DNA from 2 places in the Brevibacillus sp. NPDC003359 genome. Region 2 is predicted to be linked to the other one. Evidence: a T-box and tRNA genes for the amino acid it is inferred to sense, from the RefSeq annotation. Region 2 holds a T-box; the other holds one or more tRNA genes.
The links. The T-box of region 2 lies ahead of serS (serine--tRNA ligase). A T-box ahead of a tRNA ligase gene usually reads a tRNA of that ligase, here a tRNA-Ser.
Positions count from the first base shown of each region.

Region 1: it has a tRNA-Ser gene. The T-box ahead of serS (serine--tRNA ligase) is inferred to sense a tRNA for this amino acid. The anticodon was not compared.

Region 1 covers NZ_JBIAOR010000001.1:1,796,116-1,806,508, forward strand. The annotation lists gene rarD (EamA family transporter RarD) at 1-112, opposite strand, end outside; gene ACFYU8_RS08395 (EamA family transporter) at 401-1,309, shown strand; gene ACFYU8_RS08400 (DinB family protein) at 1,458-1,925, shown strand; gene ACFYU8_RS08405 (glyoxalase superfamily protein) at 1,922-2,290, shown strand; tRNA gene ACFYU8_RS08410 (tRNA-His) at 2,371-2,446, opposite strand; tRNA gene ACFYU8_RS08415 (tRNA-Leu) at 2,464-2,550, opposite strand; tRNA gene ACFYU8_RS08420 (tRNA-Val) at 2,560-2,635, opposite strand; tRNA gene ACFYU8_RS08425 (tRNA-Glu) at 2,722-2,795, opposite strand; tRNA gene ACFYU8_RS08430 (tRNA-Ser) at 2,800-2,892, opposite strand; gene thiM (hydroxyethylthiazole kinase) at 3,750-4,559, opposite strand; gene ACFYU8_RS08440 (hypothetical protein) at 4,525-5,067, opposite strand; gene ACFYU8_RS08445 (RtcB family protein) at 5,351-6,787, opposite strand; gene ACFYU8_RS08450 (helix-turn-helix transcriptional regulator) at 6,971-8,266, shown strand; gene ACFYU8_RS08455 (WYL domain-containing protein) at 8,253-9,062, shown strand; gene ACFYU8_RS08460 (N-acetylmuramoyl-L-alanine amidase family protein) at 9,165-10,271, shown strand; gene ACFYU8_RS08465 (hypothetical protein) at 10,256-10,393, opposite strand, start outside.
Region 2 covers NZ_JBIAOR010000031.1:16,423-26,815, reverse strand. The annotation lists gene guaB (IMP dehydrogenase) at 1-705, shown strand, start outside; gene ACFYU8_RS31110 (D-alanyl-D-alanine carboxypeptidase family protein) at 895-2,211, shown strand; gene pdxS (pyridoxal 5'-phosphate synthase lyase subunit PdxS) at 2,317-3,201, shown strand; gene pdxT (pyridoxal 5'-phosphate synthase glutaminase subunit PdxT) at 3,212-3,787, shown strand; T-box leader at 3,917-4,141, shown strand; gene serS (serine--tRNA ligase) at 4,195-5,475, shown strand; gene ACFYU8_RS31090 (hypothetical protein) at 5,714-5,896, shown strand; gene aceB (malate synthase A) at 5,893-7,500, shown strand; gene aceA (isocitrate lyase) at 7,527-8,816, shown strand; gene ACFYU8_RS31075 (YcdB/YcdC domain-containing protein) at 8,979-10,393, shown strand, end outside.

The sequences.
Region 1 (10,393 bases), on a different contig from region 2:
TTCGATGGGCGAGTATCTCCCATGCCCCCATTGCCTGAAACAGCTTCCAATAGAGCGGGAGTAACCCCCAAGCCAAATACGCCACTGTTGCGTAAATAATCCCCTGTCTCATCCTTGCTCCTCCAAGTGTTTCGCCTTCTCTTTTTCTATAGACGACTTTTTGAACTTCTTCTCTATGGAGTAGTGTAACGGAAATATGAAAAAACAGCTATGTATTCTCACCAAGTATAAGGGGTCCTTTACACTTTCGTTCGTTACCATATTACCAATGCATGCAGCTAGCTAATTACCTTAGTAGCACAGTGAAGTATAGACAAAAATTTTATTGTACCACTTTTATAGCTGTAGTACAATAGTCATTATTCTTCCGAGTTTAGTCATACGAAAGGAACTTTTACTTATGACATACTGGCGATCTATCTTTTTAGTTTTACTTGGTGCATGTAGCTACGGTGTTCTCTCGATCTTCATGAAGCATGCTTTTCAACTCGGCTTTACACCATTCGAAATGAGCGGGAGCCAATTGATTTTTGGCGGCTTGATCATGACAGTCATGGCCATCTTTTTCTCCAAGCAACGGTTTTCGTTCAAGTATTTGTTGCTTTTGGCACCAGCCAGCCTCATGATGGCCTCAACCAGTCTTTTTTACCATCAGGCTGTTAGCCGAGTCTCTGCTTCACTCGCAATCGTTCTCCTCTTTCAGTTTACCTGGATCGGTGTCTTGCTGGAGGCGATTGTCGATCGCAAATGGCCGACCGCTGAAAAATGGGTGTCTCTGGCTATGCTTGGAGCAGGGACGGTTCTTGCAAGCGGCCTGGGCGAAAGTGGCATTCAGAGCGTAGACATGGTGGGATTGATCTTCGGTCTGCTGTCTGGCGCGACATTTGCCCTGGTTATTTTCTTCAGCGGGCGAATTCTCCCTGGCATGGACCCCTACTTACGAAGCGCGATTTCGATTGGCATGGCAGCCCTGATGCTCTCGATCATTTATCCGCCCACTTTCCTGGTAAATGGTCAACTTCTGCATGGTCTGCTGCCGCTCGGTCTTTTAGTTGCGATCTTCGGTTCGGTCATCCCGATTTTCTGTTTGGCTGTCGGTGTGCCGCGGATCGGCAATGGACTGGCCACCATTTTAAGTGCAGTCGAGCTGCCTACAGTCGTGCTCTTGTCGAGCTTCGTGCTTCAAGAGACTGTCTCTCTCCCTCAATGGGGTGGCGTGTTTATGATTCTCGCTGCCATTTGTGTACCGCAAGTAAAATGGCGGAAACTATTCTCCCCTTCTCGCGCCCTCGAGCAGGAAAGAATGTAACGCAGTTTCCTATACACAGCGTATAAATGGCGTGCAGACGAGCTGATTCTGCACGCTTTTTTTGTTGCTACACCCCTTCTTATAGAAGGAAGGTAGATTCTCTCGCTCGAATGTATTTGCAAAGACTGCCACGCAAAGGGGAAAAGGTATGGAAGAAAAACGTCATAGGGTGCTATTCCAGCAGCTAGAGGATTATCGACAGGAGACATTAAAAGCAATCGATGGTTTGACGGATGAAGATGTGAACCTCATACCCGATAGTTTCTCAAACAATATCTTGTGGAATCTGGGACATATCTATCTCGATCAGTATTTATGGATTGCCCACCTTACAAAAGAAACGATCCCGTTATCCCCTGGCTTCAATGAATGGTTTAACTTCGGGACAAAACCTGCTGACTGGGATACCCCACCACCAAAACTCGCAGTGCTCGTCTCCCTTTTACAAGAACAACCTCAGAAGATACAAGCCGCTTACAAGGATCGATTAGAAGAAGAGTTTCCCGCAACTGAATCCGGCATGCATACGATTGCACAAGTGCTTGTCCGAACGATTTTTCACGAAGCGTTGCATCTCGCATCAATCAACACAATCCGGAGGTTTCTAGGTAAATGAATCAGACGATAACTCCTATTTTTCGTATGTTTGACGTGGATAAGGCAAGAGAGTTTTATGTAGACTTTCTAGGTTTTCAGGTTGATTGGGAGCATCGATACGAGGATCATTTTCCTTTGTATATGCAAATTTCGTCTCCATCGTGCACGATCCATCTGTCCGAGCATCACGGGGATGCTTGTCCTGGCTCAGCGATTCGCGTGCAGGTTGAGAACATTGAGCTTTTTCATCAGTCACTGGTGCGTCAAGGATACAAGTTCGCTTGTCCTGGTCTGGAGGAGACGCCGTGGGGAACGCGTGAAGTGAGCGTGACCGATCCTTTTGGCAATCGCCTTCACTTTTATCAACCTGTCGATCATTCGTAAACGAATACAAAGAAAGCCCAGCAGAAGTTCCTTTACAGGAGCCACTGCTGGGCTATTTCATTTTACTTTTTCATTATAAATGGGGCGATCGATGGGACTTGAACCCACGAGTGCCGGAGCCACAATCCGGTGCGTTAACCCCTTCGCCACGACCGCCATGTATAGGGTTTGTTTGGTGCGGTCGAGAGGACTTGAACCTCCACGGTGTTGCCACCACTAGAACCTGAATCTAGCGCGTCTGCCAATTCCGCCACGACCGCATATAAAAATGGTGGAGGCTGACGGGATCGAACCGCCGACCCTCTGCTTGTAAGGCAGATGCTCTCCCAGCTGAGCTAAGCCTCCAGATACCCCACAAAGTGACGCCAATACAATGAAGCATATTCCGAGTACTTTGCGGGGGCCCCGGATTACTATACGGGATGTTTAAGTGACCCGTAGGGGATTCGAACCCCTGTATGACAGCGTGAAAGGCTGCTGTGTTAAACCGCTTCACCAACGGGCCAAGATGGCGGATGGAGTGGGATTTGAACCCACGAGACGATTCGACACCGCCTACACGATTTCCAATCGTGCTCCTTCGGCCGCTCGGACATCCATCCATCGTGCCTGTAAGCGTTCGCTTCGGCAAGAATTAATCTATCATATTTACAACATGATTTCAAGTGATATTTTGATAGTTTTCCCCTTGTTCGACCTTCGGGTAGAAAAAAGGGAGATTGCCTAAAGCAACTTCACTTTCTGTTTAATATGATACAAGTAGTATCCCTTTACAAAACGGAGTGATGTCAGTTGTCAAAAAGAAATCGCCGTTCAGGAGGCTTGCCCTGTTTGTACGGAAACTGGTGTGGGCCTGGATGCTCCGGGCCAGGTGCGCCGATTGATGACGTCGACAGATGCTGCAAGCGGCATGATGATTGCTATCGAAAGCACGGCTATTTTTCTTGTCATTGCGATCAGGAGCTCGTGCGCTGCCTTCGAAATAAAGTAAACAATTCGACGGAAAAAGGGAGAATGGCCGGACTCATCTCGAATTTTTTCTCTCGTACAGGGTGCTTTCCCAACAATCCTCGCTAATTTATTCTGAATCATTCTCCTTGTCAGTTTTCATACAAAAAACAGTAACAACTTGGACATGAATCAGACATAATTCCCTTGTTTTTCCTTGTATTTTTTTGGTACTCTATTGAATGTCCAAGGAGGGTACGCAGCGTGGAATTGCACATACGAACAGACGCCAGTGTGGCGCTGACGTTAAAGAGAGAAATTATATGTCATGGTATTTCCCGTTTTTATGTCCGTCCATACGATGAAGATCAAGTAGAATTTATATTCCTAGCACTATCAGAGCACCAGAAGAAGCTGCTGTCTTATTCACTACGAAATTACAGCTACTGTCTAACATATCTAGCTTAATCGTTCTACGGCCATTTTTATTCCCCTTTTTCAAGGGGAATTTTTATTCTTTTTTTTCGATGTACCCAAAACGGCGCACTTCGTCTGGTGTCAAGTTATGCAACGCATTCAAAAATTCGATTTGGAAACTGCCAGGACCTGCTCCCGCTGCTTTTTCTGCTGCCAGCTGCGCAGCAACACCGTAGCATACCAATGCCGCAGCTCCTGCAATCAGCCTGTCTTTTGCAACGGCTGCAAACGCTCCCATAACAGATGTTAACAAACAGCCTGTTCCGGTCACCCTTGTTAAGATTGGATGACCATTATGGATCGAGTAAGTCGTTTCTCCATCCGAAATCACATCGACCTTGCCTGTAATTGCGACAATTGTCCTTAGCTTTTGCGCTGCTGTTCTCGCTAGGTCCGCGACATCTCCTCCCGCTTCCTTCGCATCTACACCTTTAATCTCCCAGCGCTCCCCGATGACATTAGCAATCTCGGCAGCATTTCCTCTAATGAAGGTAAGGTCGAGTTCCTGCGCAAGATGTTGACTTGTCTCGGTTCGGTACGATGTCGCTCCCGCTCCCACAGGATCAAACAAAACAGGCACTCCATGCTGATTCGCCGATTTGCCTGCGATCAGCATCGCTTCTATCTCATGCTCATTCAATGTCCCTATATTCAATACAAGAGCTCCGGCGATCTTTGCCATGTCTGCCACCTCTTGTTTGGCATACGCCATGACAGGTGATGCACCAAGGGCTAACAAGCCATTCGCTGTAAAGTTTGTGACAACTACGTTCGTCATGTTATGCACAAGTGGATTATCTTCTCGCACTTTAATTAGTAATTGCCCGATTGTCTCCAGAATCATGCTCGTTACCCCTTTCCTCTTGAACGACGACTCGTGGAATCATCTTGTACACCTCGATGACTTCTCCTAATATAGAATGCTCTTGCATGACGCCAATGATGATATAGGAGTGTTTTAAGATAGGTAGTTCGCGCATGTCAGCTACGATTTTCCACGTTTTCCCATCATCATCCGTCACGCTAGCACTGAAGGAGACTCTTCCCGCCCCTTCCTTCAAGATGTCCACGGCATCAAGGACCCCACATAGTTTCATCCGATCATCTGGATGCATGATCCGGTTTTCCTCGACCCATTTCAGCTTCATTTCTTCTACTTTTAATGTTTTCCATCGATCAAGGAACTCCCAATCCTTGGAATGCGGAAATATATGCTTCGTTTGCTCAAGGAAGGTGTTGTACTCTCCGTGAAGCTGATCTACATAATCATCTACATCCTCAGAAATCACACGAATCGAATCCTCTCCGCATGTCCGGATGTGGTGAGCCAGGTATTTGAAGGACTCGATCATGTCAAAGTTCCCCCAACCCCAGGCCTGTTCGCCGAAAACTCCCCCCCGGGTTCGGCATTTTAGGCAGGTGAAGTAATAGTATGTAGGCATATCTGTTCCCCTATCTCCCCTATTTTGTCTCTCTTTTGGTATCGGTTGAGGAAGCCAAGCAATTTATGTTACATTCGAACCTATTTTTTGAAACTTCTCATGCAATTTGTTCACAATTTAACTTCTATTATTTAGTGTAAGTTAAATCACAAAAGGTGGCTCCCCCCAAAATTTTTCAGGAAGCCACTCTTCATTATACTCCTTTTATGGCAATTAGAGGATTACATTTTGCGACGACAGATGCAAGATTTGCTCCCACAACTGAATCGATGATTTGATCTACATCTTTATAGGCTTGCGGGCACTCATCAAGGATGGAAGCGAGCGAACGGTGATTCACCATGATCTCATCTTCCTGTCCCACACGCATTGCCTGTTCGAATTGATCGATGGTCACTAGTTCCTTGGTTGCCTTGCGAGAACGGGCACGTCCTGCACCATGGCAGATCGAATAAAAGTTTTTGGCTCCGGCATCCGATCCGACCATGATATAGGACGATGTTCCCATAGAGCCTGGGATCAAAGCTGGATGTCCCGTTTCACGGTAAGCCTTCGGATTTTGGAAATGACCTGCCGGCAACGCCTTCGTCGCTCCTTTTCGGTGGACGAGCATCGGTGTGTTGCGGTGGAATTCTTTCAAGGCGTAATTATGCATCAAATCATACAAGACTGGCGTACGCATCTCACTTCCGAATACATCCTGAAACGCCTTCTCCACTGAAAATCCGATCATATGCCGATTCGTTACCGCAAAGTTCAGAGCGGAGTACATCAAATTCAAATACTGTTGCCCTTCCTCGCTTTGGATCGGGGCATATACCAAGCTCGGCTCGGGATTCGTGATCCCCCACTTGTACATGGCTTCCTTGTAGCTTTTGGTATAATCACGCCCTAGCATTGCCCCCCACGCCCGTGAGCCGGAATGAATCATGATGACGACCTGGCCGTCGAAAAGTCCCCACGCTTTCGCAATCTCCCGGTTCTCCTCCGCGATCTCGAGATACTGGATTTCAATAAAGTGGTTACCGCCCCCCAAAGTTCCCAGTTGGCCCCACGCACGACTCCAAGATTTTTGTGGGATTTGCTCAAGGAAAGAATGGTCGAATTCAAATGTGTACTTTTCCACATGCGAGAAAGAACGACTTAGTGTGTCAGGTGCTACTTCTGTGTCCGGAATGTAGTTGCCAGGCAGTCCTTTCAAGCCATGCTTCACCACATCTTCCAAGCGAATATCTGTAAAATGCGTGTTTCCCCGTTCGTTTGTCGGGACGTACGCTTCGATCGCTTCGATCAATGCACGTTTTAGTCTCTTGTCTTTAAGGTCGTCTCGATGCAAGGGAGTCAGATGCACACGCATTCCACATCCAATGTCTGATCCGACGATGGAAGGCGAGACAAATCCATCGGCAAAATTCCAAACCGCTGTCGTCCCAATGCAGGTCCCGACGCCGACATGCGCATCGGGGGTATACGAAAAATAAACATTTCGCGGAATACGCAGATTATTGTCTGCCATTTGATATACGCGTTCACCGAAGCTCGCAAAGACTTCGTCATTCGCAAAAACGTGCACATTTCCATGCTCTAGCTTCACTTCACGATGGTTGTTTCCATGCAAAATTGCTTTCATCATCCATTTCTCCTGTCTTTCACAGCCTGTGCTGTTTTTCTTACCCTTATTTTCCATCGGCGCATCAGTTTTGAACATGGTAAAAGTATTACGAACCTCTTTTTATCATTGACTTCTCTTCCGCCTCTTCGTAATATGAGGACTAATTTGGAAATAAATGACGAATGAATAAGGATGAGTGTAATGGCACGCGAAAGCTTTGACAAAGAGCTGCAATTGCTCCGTCTCCTGTTTTTAACCGCTGGTGCATACAATCGTCAGCAATTGGCCGAGCGGCTTGGGATCTCCGTTCATACCCTAGATAAAACGATAAGAAAGCTAAAAGACATCCAATCGACCTTTTACCAGCATGTAGGCGATGAGGAGAAAAAAGAGTATTACGCACAGCTTCGTTACAACTATTTTGAGGTGACGGACAATTTCTTGATGTTTTTATACCATGCAAAATCATTGAAGGACTCGGAAGTAGAGCGACTGTCGCACATCTTGGAAAAGCTCAGACAGCAACCGCTCTCCATTAAAGACTTGCTGGATACGTTTGTGGATACAGAGCCCGATGAAAAAACAATTCGCCAGGACATGAAATACCTCGAAGAAATTGGCGTGATTAAAAACGTTAGTACGGTCAGGCCGTATGTCTATCAATTCGACGGTGAGCTGCTGGACTCGCTGACAGACGACGAGCTATTGGATCTGTATGATTTCATCGACTTCATGGCCAATACACAACTGCCGGCCGTCCCAGGTTATCTTCTGCAAGAAAAAGTGAAGCGTTATCTCAAATTTCGCTTGAAGCGAACCGATGCATCTGCGTTTTTATACAAATATCATTTCGTCTCACGTATTCTCGATGAATATCAAGCTTCGCTTCTCACCGAAGCCATTCGTCAGCGAAACATCGTTGAATTTCACTACTACACGCCCAAACGCCGAAAGTTTTACGATTCCCAAAATACGAATCCGGCTTTCCAACGGGATACATCGGGGCGACATCAGAAAGTGATTCCGCTCCGGGTTATTTTTGATCATCAATACGGTAGATGGTACTTGCTGGCACAAGGATGCGGAAATGGCCCGCTGCGCAAATACCGTGTGGAAGGAATGACCAAGCTAATAACAGGCAGATCGGTCACACCGGACATCTTCTCTTCCTTGCAAGCAAGTGCGGATGAGCGCATTGCCCACAGCTGGCTGATTGATACCGGAAAACTCGTAACCGTACGCCTTCGCTTTTTCCAGCCTCGCGACACGCCTCATTCCTTTATCCAAGAGCGAGTGGAGGCACAAGGGCAATGGGGGATTGTGACAGAGGAATCACGGGAGAGCTTTGTCTATGAGATCAAAGTGAACAGCACGATGGAAATTACACCGTGGATTCGCAGCTTCGGTTCAAGCGTCGAAGTCCTTGAACCTCTGTTTCTTCGCAAGCAATTCCAAAAAGAATGGGAGGAGCTACTCGCCTACTATGAATCTGTTTGATAAGATACATAATTATCAGTTAGTGACACGTATGGATGAAGCGGGTGTTTATCCGATAACATCACACGAAAAAGCGTGGCTCGCCTTGATGCTGGCGAATCCGTCTGCGGCAGAAATCTTCGAGCCCGCGACACTCGATAAGCTTCGCCGTTTGACACACATGCCAGAAAGTGAGTTGACCGAACAAGAACGTTTCATAGAAAAAGCGCAAACGCAGGCCAAACAACTCTGGAGCCCACACGTGCGCACTCTGCGGCGAATCATTCTTGGCAAAAATCACATAAAAATAACCGCAGCCACGAATAAAGGCCGGGTTTTTCACAATCAGCGAGGGGTTCCCTACAAGCTGGAATATTCACTTGCCAAGAAGGCTTGGTACCTGATCTGGCTGAACATGTCTTCCAATCGCGTGATCACGACTCTGCTGCATCTCATTCGCTCCGTCGATGAGCTTTACATAGAAGATGTATGGTATGACAGTTTTTTACCGACCATTTCGGAACAGATCCACCAGCGCAAGCAGATGGCAAAAATTGTGATCATCCGCCGTTACAACGCAGAGCTACAGCGCATATTGTACGCCTTTTCCTGCTTTGACAAAGTGGTCGCTTTTGACCCCGAATTACAGGTGTATACGATCACCCTGCATTTTCTATCCGACGAGCAGGAGTTTATTTTATCGCGCATTCGTTTTCTCGGCCTGCGGGTAAAAGTAATAGAAAACGATCAACTCAAACAGCGAATGGCAGAGTCAGCAACGAACGCCTTGGCAAGATACACAGAACCTCCACTTTGATTGTCCCAAAAAATCAGGAAATCATACCCTATTCGATTTCCTACATTTCCCTTATGATAGTTCAGGTGAGATAATAGCTAATCCAAGTCAGAGGTAGAAATGATGAAAACAACATGTAAAAAAGCGTCTCTCATATGTGGGCTATGGCTTAGTTTGTCATGGCCGTTTCTTACAGAGCCGGCGCAAGCAGCAAGTGTCATCCAGGCAAAAGTGGTCGCAACCTCTCTGAACGTTCGCAGTGAACCAGCTCCCAATGCTTCCGTTGTCACTACCGTGCCGTACGGAGCCGTCGTGACGATTACGGATGAAGCATACGGTTGGGCAAAAATTAGATACAATCAAAAGGTAGGTTGGGTCGCGGGGTATTACTTGCAAAAAGGAGCGGTAACGAGTACGGGTTCAGCTTCTTCACCAGCCACAGCAACCGCTGTCAAAAGCAAACAAGGTACGGTTCTGGCCGATTCGCTTCGAATGCGAAAAGGGCCAAGCCTCAGCCATGAAATTATCCTTTCGCTGCCCAAAGGAACCCGTGTAGACATTTTGAAAAAGCAAGGCGATTGGATCCAAGCGAGAGCTTCCAACGGACAAACAGGCTGGGTGTCTGCGACGTATATTGGCGATGCCAAGGTCAACGCTCCGGTGTCCAAAAGCTCCAAAGCGCCAGGCTTAAAAGGAAAAGTCATCGTCATCGATCCAGGACATGGCGGTTCAGATGTCGGGACGCAGGGAACGAAGTGGAATAGCATGGAAAAAACGTTGAATTACAAAACATCCATGCTGCTCGCCAGCAAACTGCGACAACGGGGTGCGCAAGTCTTCATGACGCGGACAAGTGACACAGAAAAGCCTTCGCTATCGCAGCGTGTCGCTTTTAGCGAATCCAAGGCGGCAGATGCCTTCATCAGCATCCATTACAATTCTTCTCTGAAGCCAAATAGCGGTACCCTGACGTTTTATTATTCGCAAGACAAAGATGAGCCGTTAGCTCGAGCGATTGAGTCTCGCTTGGCAGGCGGCATCGGTTTAAGAAGCAACGGCATTTCATTCGGCAATTATCATGTCCTGCGAGAAAACGACGATCCGTCCGTATTAATTGAGCTTGGCTTCCTATCGAATCCAAAGGATGAAGACATCGTCCGTACAGCTTCCTATCAGGATAAAGCTGCGCAGGCGATTACGGAAGCTCTCGCTGATTATTTCGGTCGATAATCATAGGGCTGGACACTGTAGGAAAACAGCTTCCGCTCGAATTTTCCTTTGGCACCAATGATCTGATACCAAGTCTCCCCGATCAGCAAATCGGTGGCGAAATCTTTCTCCAGCAGATTGGT
Region 2 (10,393 bases):
GGACACTCCAAAGGCGTAATCGAAACCGTAAAAGCGGTTCGTGAAGAATACCCAACGCTTACAATCGTGGCAGGAAACGTTGCGACTGGACAAGCTACTCGCGATCTGATCGAGGCTGGCGCATCTGTGGTGAAGGTTGGTATCGGTCCTGGTTCCATTTGTACAACTCGTGTCGTAGCAGGTATCGGTGTTCCCCAAATTACAGCGATTCACGATTGTGCACAAGTAGCGCGAGAGTACAATATTCCAATTATTGCCGACGGCGGCATTAAATACTCCGGTGATTTGCCAAAAGCAATTGGTGCAGGTGCTTCTGTGATCATGATCGGCAGTTTGTTCGCTGGTACAGAAGAAAGTCCGGGCGAATTCGAGATTTTCCAGGGGCGTCGTTTCAAGGTATATCGTGGAATGGGATCGATTGGCGCGATGAAAGCCGGCAGTAAGGACCGTTACTTCCAAGAAAACGCACAAAAGCTCGTTCCGGAAGGGATCGAAGGCCGTGTTCCTTACAAAGGCCCACTGGCAGATGTCACGTATCAGTTGATTGGTGGATTGCGTGCAGGTATGGGATACTGCGGAGCGAAGACCATCGAAGATTTGATTCAAAACTCCCAGTTTGTCCGCATTACCGGCGCTGGCTTGCGTGAGAGCCACCCACACGACGTACAAATTACAAAAGAATCACCTAACTACTCGATTTCCTAAACAAAAAACAGTTCGGAAGACCCACGTCCCCTTTCTTTTAAAAAGAGAGGGGATTTTTACTAGCTACTAACATGTGGAAATAGGAGGAATCACGCTTCAAGCGACCCTGCAACCTATGGTACACTTACAATTGTGTGCTTGTTTTCACGAAAAAATGAAATAGACAGAAATAGGAGAGTGAGAGATTACATGAAGCGAAAGACATGGACAAAGCGTTTGACAGGTCTGTTCCTTTCTGTCGCTGTTTTTGCTACAGCAATGGGAGGAACGGTTTCAAAGGTGGAAGCTGCCCCTGTAGCATCTCAAGCGAATTTACAACTGGAAGCGAAGTCTGCCATTCTTGTTGAGGCATCGACGGGAAGGGTTCTCTATAATAAAGATCCTGACGTAGCACTTCCGGTAGCTAGCATGAGTAAAATCATGTCCGAATATCTGGTTCAGGAAGCCGTCAAACAAAAGAAAATTAGCTGGGATGATGTTGTCCCGGTAAGTGAGTATGCTTTTTATATCGCGAAAATTTCAGATTCGTCTGGTGTGTACCTGAATTTAGGTGAATCATTTACAGTTAAACAATTGTCAGAAGCGATGACAGTCGTTTCTGCTAACGACGCAACCGTACTTTTGGCAGAGAAGGTCGCAGGCAGTGAAGCTGCCTTTGTTGAAATGATGAACAAAAAAGCAGTAGAGCTTGGTATGAAAAATACGATGTTTGTCACTTCTACAGGTTTGCCAGCTGATGAGTTGGGCCCGTATTCAGTGAAAACCGATCAAGCAGAAAATCTGATGTCGGCACGCGATTCGGCTATCCTCGCACGTGCTCTGATCCGTGATTTCCCTGAGGCATTGGAAGTTTCCAAAAAAACAAACTTCACATTCCGAACAGGTACCCCACAAGAGTGGAGCAAGAAAAGCTTCAACTGGATGCTGCCTGGTCTGATTAGCTCCTATCCGGGCGTAGATGGATTGAAAACAGGGCATACACTTGCAGCGGGCTATTGCTTTACAGGGACGGCTGTTCGTGACAACATGCGTTTGATTAGTGTAGTAATGAATACAGATAGCAATACAAAGCGTTTCGCGGAGACCAGAAAACTGTTTGACTACGGTTTTAACAATTACAAACTGACGAAACAAATGGACAAGAATGTACCAGTTAAAGGGTTTGAAATAGCCCCTGTGAAAAACGGTGTAGAGGTAACAGTTCCAGCCGTTACAGGTAGCGAAGTAAATATGATTACAAAGATCGGTACCGAAGCAAAATTCACACCAACGGTTACCTTCCAGGATCTGACCGCGCCAATTACGCAAGGACAGGTTGTCGGTAAGATCGTATTGAAAGAAGAAGGCATGAAGGATACGGATTATTTGCAGCCTGAAGACGCGACAAAAGCAGGTGTTGATGTAGTAGCGGGACAGGCAGTAGAGGAAGCCAGCTGGATTCGTCTGTTCTTCCGCAGTATTATAGAATTCTTCAGCAATTTGTTTAGCAGTGGAACAGGAAATTAAATAACTATTGTTTTCCCTTACATCTATCGTTTACAATGACGGTAACAGGAACCATAACACCGCATAACAGTTTCGGTTCTGACTCATGATGTAGGGGGTAATGACATGGTACAAGTAGGAACATCCCGCGTTAAAAGAGGTATGGCTGAAATGCAAAAAGGCGGCGTCATTATGGACGTCGTAAATGCTGAACAAGCAAAAATTGCAGAAGCAGCGGGTGCTGTTGCTGTAATGGCTTTGGAGCGTGTACCGTCTGACATTCGTGCAGCTGGTGGAGTTGCGCGTATGGCGGACCTTAGCATTGTAGAGGAAGTACTGAATGCTGTTTCGATCCCTGTTATGGCAAAAGCTCGTATCGGTCATTTTGTTGAAGCGCGTGTTCTTGAGTCTCTGGGTGTAGATTATCTCGATGAGAGTGAAGTACTCACTCCAGCAGATGACTTGTACCATATCAATAAAAAAGAGTTCACTGTACCGTTTGTATGTGGCGCCCGTGATCTGGGTGAAGCCCTCCGCCGTATCGGAGAAGGTGCATCCATGATCCGCACAAAAGGTGAGCCAGGAACCGGAAACATTGTAGAGGCTGTTCGTCATATGCGCACGATGATGTCCCAAATCCGCAAAGTGCAAGCTATGTCCTACGATGAATTGATGGCAGAAGCCAAAAACCTGGGTGCCCCATACGAACTGCTTGAAGAGGTACACAAAACAGGTAAGCTGCCAGTCGTAAACTTCGCAGCAGGTGGAGTAGCAACACCAGCAGATGCTGCCCTGATGATGCAATTGGGCTCCGATGGCGTGTTTGTAGGCTCTGGTATCTTTAAATCAGAGAATCCAGAGAAATTTGCTCGCGCGATTGTGGAAGCGACTACCCACTACACCGATTACGAACTGATTGCTCGCGTATCCAAAGGTTTGGGTACAGCAATGCCGGGAATCGAAATCTCCAAAATTCGTGAAGCTGATCGCATGCAAGAGCGCGGCTGGTAAGGTGAGTAGCATGAAAATCGGCGTACTCGCTCTACAAGGAGCTGTAGCAGAACATGTACGAATGCTAGAAGAAGTTGGTGCCACAGCCGTCCCGGTCAAAAAAGTAGAAGAACTGGATGACCTCGATGGACTGGTCATTCCCGGTGGAGAAAGCACCACGATTAGCAAGCTGATGCACAAGTACGGATTCATGGAGGCGGTTCAAGAGTTCGGTAAGGCGAACAAGCCGATCTTCGGAACTTGCGCAGGAGCGATTCTTCTGGCCAAACGGATTCAAGGACAAGACGATTGCCATTTAGGCCTGATGGAGATCAAAGTAGAGCGAAATGCCTTTGGTCGCCAAAAAGAGAGCTTTGAAGTCTTGATGCCTGTTGCGGGTGTGGCGGCAGATTATCCGGCAGTGTTCATCCGGGCACCGTATATAATGGAAGTCGGAGAGAACGGTCAAGTCTTGGCCAAGCACGAAGACAAGATTGTTGTCACCCGAAGCGGTCACTATCTGGCAGCAGCCTTTCATCCAGAATTGACCGAAGATACAAGACTGCACAAATACTTCCTCGACATGGTCAAGGAATACAGAAGCTAGTTGTAATACCAGAAGATCGGCCGTAAAAAAGGTGCCGATCTTCTTTTTTTTCTGTAAAGATCGAGGCGGGCTTCTCTTTACATACGTATAGAACCTGTAGTACAGTTAACAATAATAGTATTCATGAATGAGAATGCAATGATGAGAACAAGTACTTCACAAGAGCCAGGCCTAGAGAGTCGGTGGTAGGTGCAAACCGATCCGGTTAGGTGAAGGAATCCATCTCGGAGTGGCAAAGGAACAACAACTTTGCCCGGAACCGTCCCGTTATGACGGAAGAGTGGGCATATGCATGAGGATTGCTGCATATGTCAACGAGGGTGGCAACGCGGGTATACAACACTCGTCCCTTACCAGGGGACGGGTGTTTTTTGTTTTTTTTCAATACGATTCGGAGGGATTTACACATGTTGGACGTAAAAGTATTACGCCAGGATTTGGAAGAAGTAAAACGCCGTTTGGCTTACCGCAATGAAGATATTTCTGCGTTGGATCAATTCGTAGAAGTAGATGAAAAGCGTCGCCAAATCATCCAAGAAGCAGAAGCGCTGAAAAATAAGCGTAACACGGTATCCGAGCAAGTAGCGGTTATGAAACGCAATAAGGAAAATGCAGACCATCTGATCGCTGAAATGAAAGAGGTAAATGAGCGCATCAAGGCTTTGGATGAAGAGCTGCGCCAACTGGATGAACAGCTGGAGTTCATTTTGCTGAGCCTCCCGAACCTGCCGCACGAAAGCACGCCGATCGGTACGACAGAAGACGATAACGTGATTGCCTGGACATGGGGAGAGCCACGTGCATTTGACTTCGAGATTAAGCCTCACTGGGAGCTGGCTAGCCAAGCAGGCATCCTCGATTTTGAAGCGGCGGCAAAAGTAACAGGAAGCCGTTTTGTTTTCTATAAAGGGCTGGGCGCACGTCTGGAGCGCGCACTGATGAACTTCATGATGGATTTACACTCGAACGAGCATGGCTATGAAGAAGTGATCCCGCCGTATATCGTCAACCGTACGAGCATGACGGGAACTGGTCAATTGCCTAAGTTCGAAGAGGATGCATTCAAAATTGAGGGACCAGATTACTTCCTGATTCCAACTGCAGAGGTACCGGTCACCAATATGCATCGTGATGAAATCATGGATGGAGTGGATCTCCCTCGCTACTACACTGCATTCAGCGCATGTTTCCGTTCGGAAGCGGGTTCTGCTGGCCGTGATACGCGTGGTTTGATTCGTCAGCATCAATTCAACAAAGTTGAGCTGGTGAAATTCGTGAAACCAGAAGAGTCTTATGACGAACTCGACAAGCTGGTGAAAAACGCTGAAAAGGTGCTTCAATTGCTTGGAGTGCCATACCGTGTCCTGAGCATGTGCACAGGTGATCTCGGATTTACGGCTGCGAAGAAATTCGACCTGGAAGTTTGGATTCCGAGCGGCGGCACATACCGTGAAATCTCGTCTTGCTCGAACTTTGAAGATTTCCAAGCGCGCCGTGCCAATATCCGTTTCCGTCGCGATACGAAATCGAAACCGGAATTTGTGCATACATTGAATGGTTCTGGTTTGGCGATTGGACGTACAGTAGCAGCGATCTTGGAGAACTACCAAGAGGCAGACGGAACAATCATGATTCCAGAAGTTCTTCGTCCGTACATGGGCGGAGTTGACAAAATCGCGCCGAAGTAATAAGCGAGAGATTTAGAAAGCAGCTCTTGATCCATACGGGTCAAGGGCTGTTTTATATTGTGTACTAATACAGAGGTATTTTTTTAAAAACGTGTTGCACTGTATCAATCTCTGTTATATAATAAGAACAAATTTTAAGAATGTTGTTTTAATACAGAAATGGAGGAATGGAGAATGGACTGCTATCGGTGTGAAGGAAACGGAGAACAAAATTGCCCAAGATGTGGAGGCGTTGGTCATGATGACAACGGAGCGGCTTGCCACAATTGCTTGGGGGATGGGCATGTATGCTGCAGCCATTGCAGTGGCAGCGGATATCAGGAGTAAGGACATTTTTTTGTCACTACTGTTATATAATAAAAACATTTTTATTGATCTGTACCATAATAACTTTGGAGTGAGGGAGGAGGAGCTGTTTTGACTACCGTACCAACGAATCCATATCCGCTGGAGGTTCAGATTTCAGGTGAGATGCACCCCGGTTATCAAGATATCCTGACACCAGAAGCGATTCAATTCGTGATGAAGCTGGAGCAAAGGTTTGGCGACAGACGACAACAATTGTTGGCCAAACGCGTGGAGCGTCAATTGCAGATCGATGCAGGTCAACTGCCCGATTTTCTACAGGAAACAGCGGACATTCGTAAAGGAGATTGGACTGTTGCTCCATTGCCCAAAGATTTGCAAGACAGACGGGTGGAGATTACGGGACCTTCGGGTGACCGGAAAATGGTCATCAATGCACTGAACTCGGGTGCTCGGCTTTTCATGGCTGACTTTGAGGACGCGAACTCACCAACCTGGGAGAACACCATCCAAGGCCAAATCAACATGAAGGATGCGGTCCGCCGCAATATCTCTTACATCAGCCCGGAAGGCAAGTCATACTCCCTCAATGAAAAGACAGCGGTTTTGATCGTGCGTCCGCGTGGCTGGCATCTTGATGAAAAACACATCCGCCTCGACCAAAAACCGATTTCCGGAAGCTTGCTTGACTTCGGACTTTACTTTTACCATAACGTAGAAGCCCTCATGGCTAATCAGACAGCACCGTATTTCTACTTACCGAAATTGGAGAACCACCTAGAAGCTCGTCTTTGGAACGACGTCTTTCTTTTCGCGCAGGATGAATTAAATATTCCACGTGGCACAATTCGTGCGACCGTATTGATCGAAACGATTCTCGCAGCTTTTGAGATGGATGAGATTCTGTACGAGTTGCGTGAGCATAGTGCGGGACTGAATTGCGGACGTTGGGACTACATTTTCAGCTATATCAAAAAACTGCGGAATCAGCCTGATGTGATTACACCGGATCGTGCGCAAGTGACCATGACGGTTCCGTTCATGAAAGCATACACCACGCTGGCTGTGAAGACTTGCCACAAACGGATGGCGCCCTGCATTGGCGGAATGGCCGCACAAATTCCGGTGAAAAATGACCCGGTACAAAATGCAGAGGCCATTGCCAAAGTGCGCGCTGACAAAGAACGGGAAGCGTACGATGGACATGATGGGACTTGGGTTGCTCACCCTGGGCTAGTGCCGGTAGCCATGGAAGTGTTCGATCGCTTGATGAGAGAACCGAATCAAATCTGGTACAAACGTGAAGACGTAGACGTATCTGCTAGTAAACTGCTGGCAGTCCCAGAGGGCACAATTACAGAATCGGGTGTCCGCACGAACATTAGCGTGGGCTTGCAGTACATCGAGGCTTGGTTGCGTGGATCCGGGGCGGTGCCGATCAACAATCTGATGGAGGATGCGGCTACAGCGGAAATTTCACGGGCACAGGTCTGGCATTGGATGCGTCATCGTCACGGAGTCTTGCAGGATGGTAGAAAGGTGACAGAAGGCTTGGTGAAGCAGTGGCTGAGTGAGGAATTGCAAGCGATCAAGCAAGTAATCGGCCAGGAGAAGTACGAGAACAGCAAGTATCCGATTGCTGGTGATCTTTTCTTGCAATTAGTAACGACAGAAGATTTTGAAGACTTCCTAACTGTACCGGGCTATCGCTATTTGTAAAAATAAAAAGAGTGGGGGAAATGAAAATGACGAAAGTAAGCAAGCAAGAAACGATTCAACAGATGGAGCAAAGCTGGCAGGGTGAGCGGTTTCAGGGAATTACACGTCCGTATACGGTAGAGGATGTCGTTCGTTTGCGCGGTTCCGTACAAATCGAACATACGCTGGCTCGTCTGGGAGCAGAGCGACTGTGGGACCTCTTGCATACTGAGCACCATATTAAAGCGTTGGGGGCTTTGACCGGGAATCAAGCGATTCAGCAGGTAAAGGCAGGATTAAAAGCGATTTATTTGAGTGGCTGGCAGGTAGCGGCCGATGCCAATCTGTCTGGTCAGATGTATCCTGATCAAAGCCTCTACCCGGCAAACAGTGTTCCACAGGTCGTAAAAAGAATAAATCAGGCATTGCAGCGGGCGGATCAGATCGATCAATCAGAGGGCGGTACAGAGACGAATTGGTTTGCACCAATCGTAGCAGACGCAGAAGCGGGCTTTGGTGGGCCATTGAACGTCTTCGAATTGATGAAGGGTATGATTGAAGCGGGTGCAGCTGGGGTGCATTTTGAAGACCAGCTGGCTTCTGAGAAAAAATGCGGTCATATGGGCGGAAAGGTACTTATTCCGACGCAAGCAGCAGTGCGTAATCTGATTTCTGCCCGATTTGCTGCAGATGTGATGGGAGTCCCGACACTTATCGTGGCACGTACCGATGCCAATGGCGCTTTCCTGATCACCAGCGACATCGACGAGCAGGATAAACCATTCCTGACGGGTGAACGAACAGCAGAAGGATTCTTCCGTTTGCGTGGTGGATTGGATGCGGCGATTGCCCGTGGACTGGCGTACGCTCCCTATGCAGATTTGATCTGGTGCGAGACTTCTGAGCCGAATTTGGAGGAAGCACGCCGTTTTGCAGAAGCAATCCATGCCAAATATCCGGGCAAGCTGTTAGCCTACAATTGCTCTCCTTCTTTCAACTGGAAAAAGAAGCTGGATGAACAGACCATCGCTCGATTCCAAGAGGAGATCGGCGAGATGGGCTACAAGTTCCAATTTGTCACGCTTGCTGGCTTCCACTCCCTGAATTACAGCATGTTTGAACTAGCGCGCGGCTATCGTGACCGCGGAATGGCTGCCTACTCTGAATTGCAGCAGGCTGAGTTTGCCAGCGAAGTACATGGCTATACGGCGACCCGCCATCAGCGTGAAGTGGGTACCGGGTATTTCGATGAGGTTGCGCAGATTATCTCGGGCGGTAATTCTTCGACGACAGCATTGAGCGGGTCAACGGAAGAGGAGCAATTCGCTCATAACTAAAAAAGATACAAGAAAACCTTGCTTGTACAGTAAGGTTTTTTTGTTTTGTTCCGTAAATTTGTTTTTCTGGAAAGTGTAACCTTTTGAATGTTTTTACGAATAAGTCAATGTACAAAAAAGATCACGCAGCATCCACGTAACCAATAAAAAGGAGAGTAACCTATGAAGAAAACAATTTCGCAGGCGGTTTGTATGATGGGAGCCATGTGTGTGCTGGTCTCAACACCTGTAGCGTCAGCCCAGCAAGGAGAGTATCTGGCAGCAGCAAATCAAGCAAATATAGCGGATGATGTCATGAAAAAGGTAGAGGAATCACTAGCTAAAGCCGGGAAGCTATTACCGTATCTCAAGGAGTATACGTTCAAAACGGTAACGGTTGATAAAGAGAGGGCCAACATCATCTTTGTTCAGCTTAGAAAAGAGAAGGACCAAGAAAAGCCAATGGTAAACATGCAATTTGAAGCGAACTCTGGGAAATTAATTAATTTCAGGCTCGACGAAAAAACACAAGACGGAAAGATACCAACGTGGAAGGAGTCGAAAGAAAAGGCAACTGCTTTTTTGAAAGAGTGGTACGGTGCAGATATGGATGGTTATCAGCTTAATCCAACCTTTACGGAACACCACGGTGTTGTCTTTTCTAAATCAATAAACGGTTTACTGTATCCGAATCTGAGTGTAGGTATCGAGCTCAATGCCAAAGGGGAGGTTGTGTCCGGTGGTTCCGTTCATGTACCGGATTCCGAATTTTCCTACGAGACCCCTTCATTCGAAAAGACCTCTTTTCCCCAACCAAAAGAAGCATTGTCAAAGGAACAAATGACAAAAACAGTTGCTTCCCACTTGAAGTTGACCTATTGGGCAGATAAGAAGCTGCTTACGTATGAGCCCATGTTTTCAGGGTATCTGGATGCAACGACAGGGAAGCCCTTGGACGTTCCACAACAGAAGTATAACCTGACAGGAGAACTCATTAAAGTTACGCCGCAAGCTAAAAAACTGACAGCAAAAACAAAAGAGGACGTTTCCGCTTACGTGAAACAGGAACATAACGTAGACATAAAAGCAGGGGAATGGGAGGAAGAGAGTTTTCCGAAAACGGGGGTCAAGGCATTTATATGGAAGGAAGATACAGACGATGAAACTGAAGTAAAAGTAATGGAGAAAACAGGAGAGATTCTGTCCTTTTCTAAACAAGTACCGAGAATAGAGAAAAATAGTATGACGAGGGAAGAAGCACGCGCGCGAGCCATCAAGGAAATGGAAAAATATGTACCAACTGATATGGGGGAAATGATGGAAATCAGTGATACAAGTGATCTGAAAGGAGAGGAACGTGGGAGATTCCAATTTGAATTCGTCAAGATGCATCAAGGGATACCCGTAAACGACAGAAGCTTCTATGTCTGCATCGTAAACGGAAAGGTCACGAGTATGGGAACGACCAGCGAAACGGATTTCGTCGAACAGTTACCTGATCTAAAGGCAGGAGTCACTGCAGAACAGGCAGCTCAGGAATACCTGAAGCAATTTCAACTGGAGTATTTTTATCCTGAAAATAACGGGAACCAAGCGGT